DNA from 2 places in the Cohnella algarum genome. Region 1 is predicted to be linked to the other one. Evidence: predicted binding sites of a transcription regulator. Region 1 holds the regulator's gene; the other holds the start of a gene.
What was found. Region 1 encodes CtsR, which represses protease genes until heat stress. Its sites were predicted from a motif close to ATGGTCAATAAAGGTCAAACA; they were not measured.
Positions count from the first base shown of each region.

Region 1 (3,403 bases):
CCGAGCGCGATGAGCGCCTTGGCGGCGATGCTTTCTCCTTCGCGAATCAGACCGAGCAGAATATGCTCCGTGCCAATGTTATTGTGTCCCAGGCGCACCGCTTCTTCCTGCGCCAGCGCGAGCACTTTTTGCGCGCGTTCGGTAAATCTTCCGAACATCATAAGACAGCACCTCCCCAATTAATGTAAGAATAGAACATTTACGCCCTGGATGCCAGTTTCGTTCGAATCATTTCCGCCCTGGCGATATCCCGCCGCTCGGGAATGAGCGTATCCCCGTACGCCTGCTGCAAAAATCCCGGCTGCGTGGACACGATCAACTCGTTCAGCGAGGTCGGATCGAGTTCCGGAAGAATGCCGAGATGGACGCCGAGCCGAATGTCGGACAGCCGCTGCGAAGCTTCCTTCGAATCGATGACGGTCGCATGCGTCAAAATGCCGTACGAGCGCTTGACCCGATCTTCCACCCGGATCCGGTTCTCGTTCAACAGCTTGCCGCGGGCGGCTTTTTCGTGGCCGATAATCTGCTTGGCGACGGCGTGCAGGTTCTCGACGATCTCCTGCTCGGACTGGCCGAGCGTGATCTGATTCGAGACCTGGAACAGGTTGCCCGTCGCTTCGCTTCCTTCGCCGTACAGCCCGCGAACCGCGAGACCGACCTGCGTCACCGCCGTCAAAATCCGGTTGATCTGGCCGGTCAGCACGAGCGCCGGCAGATGCATCATGACCGATGCCCGGATGCCGGTGCCGACGTTCGTCGGGCAGCTCGTCAAATAGCCGTGCTTTTCGTCGAAGGCGTAATCGACGCCCTCTTCGAACAAATCGTCGATTTTGCTCGAGAAATCCCACGCCTCCGGAATTTGAAAGCCCGGATACAGGCATTGAATGCGCAGATGGTCTTCCTCGTTCACCATAATGCTGACGTCTTCGGTATTGCTAAGGATAAGCGCGCCGTTCCGGGACTCGTTCGCCAGCATCGGGCTGATCAGATGCTTTTCGACGAGGACGAGCTTCTCCAGTTCGGTGAGCTCGGACAGGCGGATCGTCTGGAAGGAATCGACCCCGTTCAGCCGCCCGCTTTCCGCGATGCCAAGCAGCTGCTCCATCGCCTTCTCGGATTGCTCCGACGTGGCGAACAGCGGAAACGGATAATTCCGCAAATTGCGGGCGATCCGCACCCGGCTGCTGAGCACGACGTCCGTTTCGGGCGCTTTTTTGCTCATCCACGGACTTAGCGCTTGTTGAAAAGGTTGCTTGTTCACGAAGATTCCTCTCCTTCGTCAACCCGAGATTTCGTTCTCGAGCTCCCGGATCCGGTCCCGGAGCTGAGCCGCCGTCTCGAAATCTTCGCGTTCGATTCGAACCTGGATTTCCTTTTTAAGCCGATCGATTTCGCGTTTCGCTTTCACGTGGCCTCCGGCCCGCTTAGGGACTTTGCCGACGTGCACCGTGTTTCCGTGAACCCGCTTCAGCAGCGGATCCAGCCGTTCGGAAAATTGCTTGTAGCAGTGGCTGCACCCGAATTTCCCCATTTTGCTGAATTGGGCGTACGTCATCCCGCACTTTTCGCAACGGGGAACGTCCGGCCGCGATCCGACGTTCGAAGGCTCGAAATCGAGAAGGCCGGACAGCAAATTGTGAATGGAGAAGCCGCTTGCCGTACCCGGAATCATCTCGCCCTTGTCGCGGGCGCATGCTTCGCAAATATGCAGCTCCGACTTTTCTCCATTGTTGATTTTCGTAAAATGAAGCGTTGCCGGCCGTTTGCCGCATTCTTGGCAAACCATGGCTTTTCCTCCTTTCCGGAATGCGCTTCGCCCTACTTCGTGAGCAGAGCGAACAACGCCGCTTTCATGATTCTCGCGCGAAGCTCATCCCGGTACGGAAGCTTGACCGCGAGCGCCTCGCGCGAAACGGCCGCCTTCAGCATGCCCGCCTCGCGCCCGGTCATAAATCCGGCTTCTTCCAGCTGATAAATCAGTCCTTCGGCAGCCGTCTGATCGATCCGATCGCCGATCGTCTGCTGAACGTGCGCCTGAATCGCCTCCAGCGAAGGCAGATCTACGCGCTGAATCCGGATATAGCCGCCGCCGCCGCGCTTGCTCTCGACGTAATACCCCTTTTCCAGGGTAAACCGGGTACTGATGACGTAATTGATTTGCGAAGGAACGCAAGAAAACTTACCCGCCAAATCGCTGCGCTGAATCTCGACCGCGCCATCCGAACTGTTATGAATGATCTGCTTCAAATAATGCTCGATCAGATCGGATATGTTGCGCACCATCAGAACCTCCTTTCCGGAGCGCCTTCTGACTTTGACTTTCTTTGACTATAGACTTATTATAATCGATCTTGTTTTATTTGCCAAGAGGGGGACGAAGCCCCCTCTGATCAGTATGGGAAGGGCGGCATCGCTTTATTCGCGGGGCGAAAGCGATCAGAAGAAATCCGCCAGGTACGGCCGATGTGCCGGCACGCGCCGTTCCAGCAGCTCGATCCGTTCGGCGTCCCCCCGCAGCCGGCCCCAACGCTCCAAATCCGCCGGACGCCGGTTGCCGAGCAGCATCGCGGTCAACGTTTGAATATCGCAAGCGACCCCGTCGGAACGGACGGCCGCCTCCTCCTCGCGGCGCATTCGCGCGGCGCCTTCCGCGTCCCACTCGATGCGAAAAACGCCGTCGTTCCACGGCGCGAATTCGTCGCGGAGCGCAAGCCGCAAGCTTTCGTTCCCGGCCCCGGGGCGAACGGAAGCAAGGAGACGAAGCCTTCCGCATCCACGATTCGCGACATGAAGTAAGGGACCACTTCCTGCTTGAACCGGGGATCGGCGAAAAGGAACGGGCTTTCGTCATCGGCCGGAACCGTCATCGTCACCTTGTCGGCCATCGAATCGTGGTTGGCCGCGAACTGCCAAAGCCCGCGCCGCGCCTCTTCGGTCAGCGCGACCCATTCGTGAACGGCAAACGTTCCGCCGCTCACCTCATAGAGTATGTAGCCTTCCGGCTCGCTGCTTTCGTTTTTCCAGATCGCCGCAAGCCCCGGCTTGGAAAATACCTTCGAGCGCCACCATTCCGGCGAACGCTTCAGCATCCCGACGCGGCCCATGGCGAACCGGTCGTACAGGTCGTTGAAAGCGTCGGCTTCCTTGGCCGCCCTGACGATTTTTCCGGAGACTTCCGAGCGTTTCGGGAGCTGGCTCTGCGCAATGACGTACATCTTTCGTTCGACGGTCATTTCCCAGCCGAATTTACGGTAAAAAGGAAACGAGAACGGATGCAGCATGCTTACCGTTTGGCCTTGTTCGCGCATCGTGACGAGCGCTTGACCGAGCAGCTTCGTTACGCAGCCGTATCTTCTCGCTTCCGGCCAGGTCGCGACGCTGGCGATGCCTCCCATTTTCAACA
Region 1 is NZ_JAFHKM010000002.1:890,711-894,113, forward strand. Features, by position in the region: gene clpC (ATP-dependent protease ATP-binding subunit ClpC) at 1-161, opposite strand, end outside; gene JW799_RS04200 (protein arginine kinase) at 200-1,261, opposite strand; gene JW799_RS04205 (protein-arginine kinase activator protein McsA) at 1,280-1,786, opposite strand; gene JW799_RS04210 (CtsR family transcriptional regulator) at 1,819-2,280, opposite strand; gene JW799_RS28275 (sterol carrier protein domain-containing protein) at 2,437-2,718, opposite strand; partial or broken gene JW799_RS04220 (GNAT family N-acetyltransferase) at 2,790-3,403, opposite strand, start outside.

Region 2 (3,403 bases), 1.2 Mb from region 1:
ATGTAAGCCCGGAGTATAATTATACGGAGAAGGACGGCCAGGTTTTGAAAGGGTACGTGGCGGTCCATGAGATCCGGATTACGTACCGCAAGCTCGCGGACATCGGCAAGCTGCTGGACGCCTTGTCGGGAGCCGGCGTGAACCGGATGCAGGGCGTGACGTTCGATACGGAGAAGCGGGACGAGTACGAGCTGGAGGCGCTGAAAAAGGCGATGGAGTCCGCCGGGGCGAAAGCGGGCGTGCTGGCCGCCTCGGGCAATCGCCAGCTGGGAGGCGTCATCAACATCGTTCAGGGCGACGCCGCGCCGGTTCCGGTTCTCAGAGCCGGAACGATGGCCGAGGCGAAAATGCTGGCGGGCGACAGCGCGCAATCGTCTTCGGTGCAATCCGGCCAGATCGAGATTTCCGCGAGCGTAACCGTGCAATATGAGCTGAAATAATCGTGGCAAAGGGCAGCGCTAGGGGGAAAGCCCCGTCGCTCCGGCATTCGGGCGGCGGGGCTTTCCATGTTCGATGGCTCGGTTTCGCAGCGGCAGCCCGGAGGCGGAATTAGCCCCCCTGTTCGCGATATCCCGTTCGCTCAGAGGGCCATCCGAACGGGCGCGCTTGTCCCGATGTCAAGGCAAAAGTAAAAACCCCCCGTTCATTCGAACGGGAGGCGATTACGCGTTTGGTGGAAAGGCAAACCGTCAGAAAGGCAAACCGCAGGATTTATCTTGTCTTGCTTGGTCCGAATTTGTCAGGTTCAGGCTTTAAGCCTATGCTCCAACTGGCGGAGCTCGATGGCGTCTTCCAGCAGCTCGATGAATTCGGCCGACAAGTTCATCTTCTTGGCTTCCCGGTACACTTCCAACAGGTGTTCGTCTTTCAACGGGCGAAGCAGCGATGCTTTGTCGCTAAGGCTTCGCGCGGCAATCGCGTCGGAACTGCTCTTGCTGGTCGTGACTGAATCGTTTGCGGATGAGTTTCGCGGTACCAGCCGAATGATGTGGGACGTGCGGCTCATGGGGATCCCCCCTTTGCAAGATTCCTAGGGTTTAGCTAGATATGGTTGTTTATGGAATGTTTCTTGAGTTTAGAATAACACGATACAGGTTTTTCGCAGAGGGGGGATTCGCAGATTTGAATTCTTGTTGACAAAGGAAAACGTTTATGATATTAAAAGCCTCCCCGGCTCCAAGGGGAGCGGGGAGGCAACGGGGGCGGACATCCGCCGCCATGCAAGCAAAGCGGACGCGAGCGTCAGATTTTCTCGATGACTTTGTCCACGAGGCCGTAAGCTTTCGCGTCTTCCGCATCCATGAAGTTGTCGCGGTCGGTGTCTTTCTCGATTTTTTCCAGCGGTTGCCCGGTGCGCTCGGACAAAATGCGGTTCAGCTTGTCGCGCATCTTCAAAATGCGGCGGGCCCTGATTTCGATGTCGCTGGCTTGGCCTTCGGCGCCGCCCAGCGGTTGATGGATCATCACTTCGCTGTTCGGAAGCGCGTAGCGTTTGCCTTTCGCGCCGGCGGCGAGCAGGAAGGCGCCCATCGAGGCGGCCATGCCGACGCAAATCGTGGAGACGTCCGGCTTGATGAATTGCATCGTGTCGTAAATCGCCATGCCGGCCGTGATCGATCCGCCGGGGCTGTTAATGTATAAGCTGATGTCCTTCTCCGGATCGTCGGCGGCAAGGAACAGCATTTGCGCGATAATCGAATTGGCGACGACGTCGTTTACGCCCGATCCGAGAAAAATGATTCGGTCTTTAAGCAAACGGGAATAAATATCGTAGGCCCGTTCGCCTCGATTGCTTTGTTCGATGACCATGGGTACGAAACTCATAACATAACCTCCTTCAGTTAGGTGACGAAGTGATTCCATCATAAATCATCCGAAACCAAAAGTCAAAGAAAGTCAAACTTGGACAAACAAAAAAACCGCGCCTCTTCGCGAAGGGCTGGTCGTTCGGTCGTGCTTATGATGAATATTGGCGCGCCCGTAGGGAATCGAACCCCAATCTCAGGCTCCGGAGGCCTGCGTCATATCCGTTGGACCACGGGCGCATACTTGAGAAGATTAACACGCTGAAAGTTTGACAGCAAGAGTTATTATAGGCCATTCCCTGATAAAAAGCAAGGGTTCGACAAAAATAATTAGGCCGGGAGGAAACGGCGGCCGCTCTTGCAAGAGACGGCGAGTTGCATTAAAATAAATGTGGGACTTAAAACGTAGTGGCGGGACATTTAACGTCCAGCTAGACGGACCCGCATTCGTGCCGACTCCATCCGGCATTTGGGGAGGCCGGAACTTGCAAAGCATCGTCCATATTCAAAAGAAGCTCGTGCCCGACTTGGTGCAAGTCATGCAGAAGCGCTACGAAATTATGCGGCGCATTCTCGTCGCGGGCACGATCGGCCGAAGAACGCTGGCCGCAAGCCTCGACCTGACGGAGCGGACGCTTCGCTCGGAGCTCGACATCCTGCGCGAGCAAGGCCTGCTCGAAGCGGGCGCGGCGGGAATGTCGCTAAGCGAGTCCGGCAAGAAGCTGCTGGAGGAGCTGGAACCGATCGTCAAGGAGCTGTTCGGGCTGTCGGAGCTGGAAGAGGCGGTCCGCCAGAAATTCGGCTTGCGCAAGGTCGTGGTCGTTCCCGGCGATTCCGACGTTTCGGACGACACGAAGAGGGAAATCGGCCGAGCCGGTAGCAGGGTGCTCAGCCAGTCGCTTTCGCCCGGCGACATTGTCGCCGTCATGGGCGGAACGACGATGGCGCGATTGGCCGCCCAATTCAAGGTTTCGGAGCCGCTCGCGGACAACTGGTTCGTGCCGGCCCGCGGAGGACTCGGGGAAAGCGTCGACTACCAGGCGAACACGATCGCTTCGGAGCTTGCCAAGCGAACGGGAGCCCGTTACCGGATGCTCCATGTCCCCGATCATTTGAGCGAGGAAGCGTATCAGTCGCTCATGCAGGAGCCCAACGTGCGCGAAGTGGTCGATATGATCCGCAGAGCCCGCATCGTCGTTCACGGCATCGGCGACGCGATCACGATGGCCAGGCGGCGGAAGCTTGCGAAGGAGACGGTACAGGAGCTGCTCAAGGACGGAGCGCTGGCCGAAGCGTTCGGCTATTACTTCGACAAGAACGGAGCGGTCATTCATCGGATGGCGACGGCCGGACTCCGGCTGGACGACATCGAAGCCGCCGAAACGGTCATCGGCTTGGCGGGCGGCCGCAGCAAGGGCGAGGCGATCGCCTCGGTGTTAAAGTTCGGCCATGACGACATCCTCGTGACCGACGAGGCGGCGGCCGAAGAAGCGTTGAAGAACGGCTAGCCCGAAGGAAGGGCGAGGAAGCCGGTCGAATCGGTGGTCTCGGCGCAATATTCATGCGCTTGACATAGATCAAATTTTAAAACAGATGTT
Region 2 is NZ_JAFHKM010000002.1:2,081,962-2,085,364, forward strand. Features, by position in the region: gene JW799_RS09445 (SIMPL domain-containing protein) at 1-440, shown strand, start outside; gene sda (sporulation histidine kinase inhibitor Sda) at 746-1,006, opposite strand; gene clpP (ATP-dependent Clp endopeptidase proteolytic subunit ClpP) at 1,243-1,824, opposite strand; tRNA gene JW799_RS09460 (tRNA-Arg) at 1,971-2,045, opposite strand; gene JW799_RS09465 (sugar-binding transcriptional regulator) at 2,291-3,313, shown strand.
Region 2: the regulator CtsR is predicted to act here: its motif matches at 1,883-1,903, upstream of clpP (ATP-dependent Clp endopeptidase proteolytic subunit ClpP).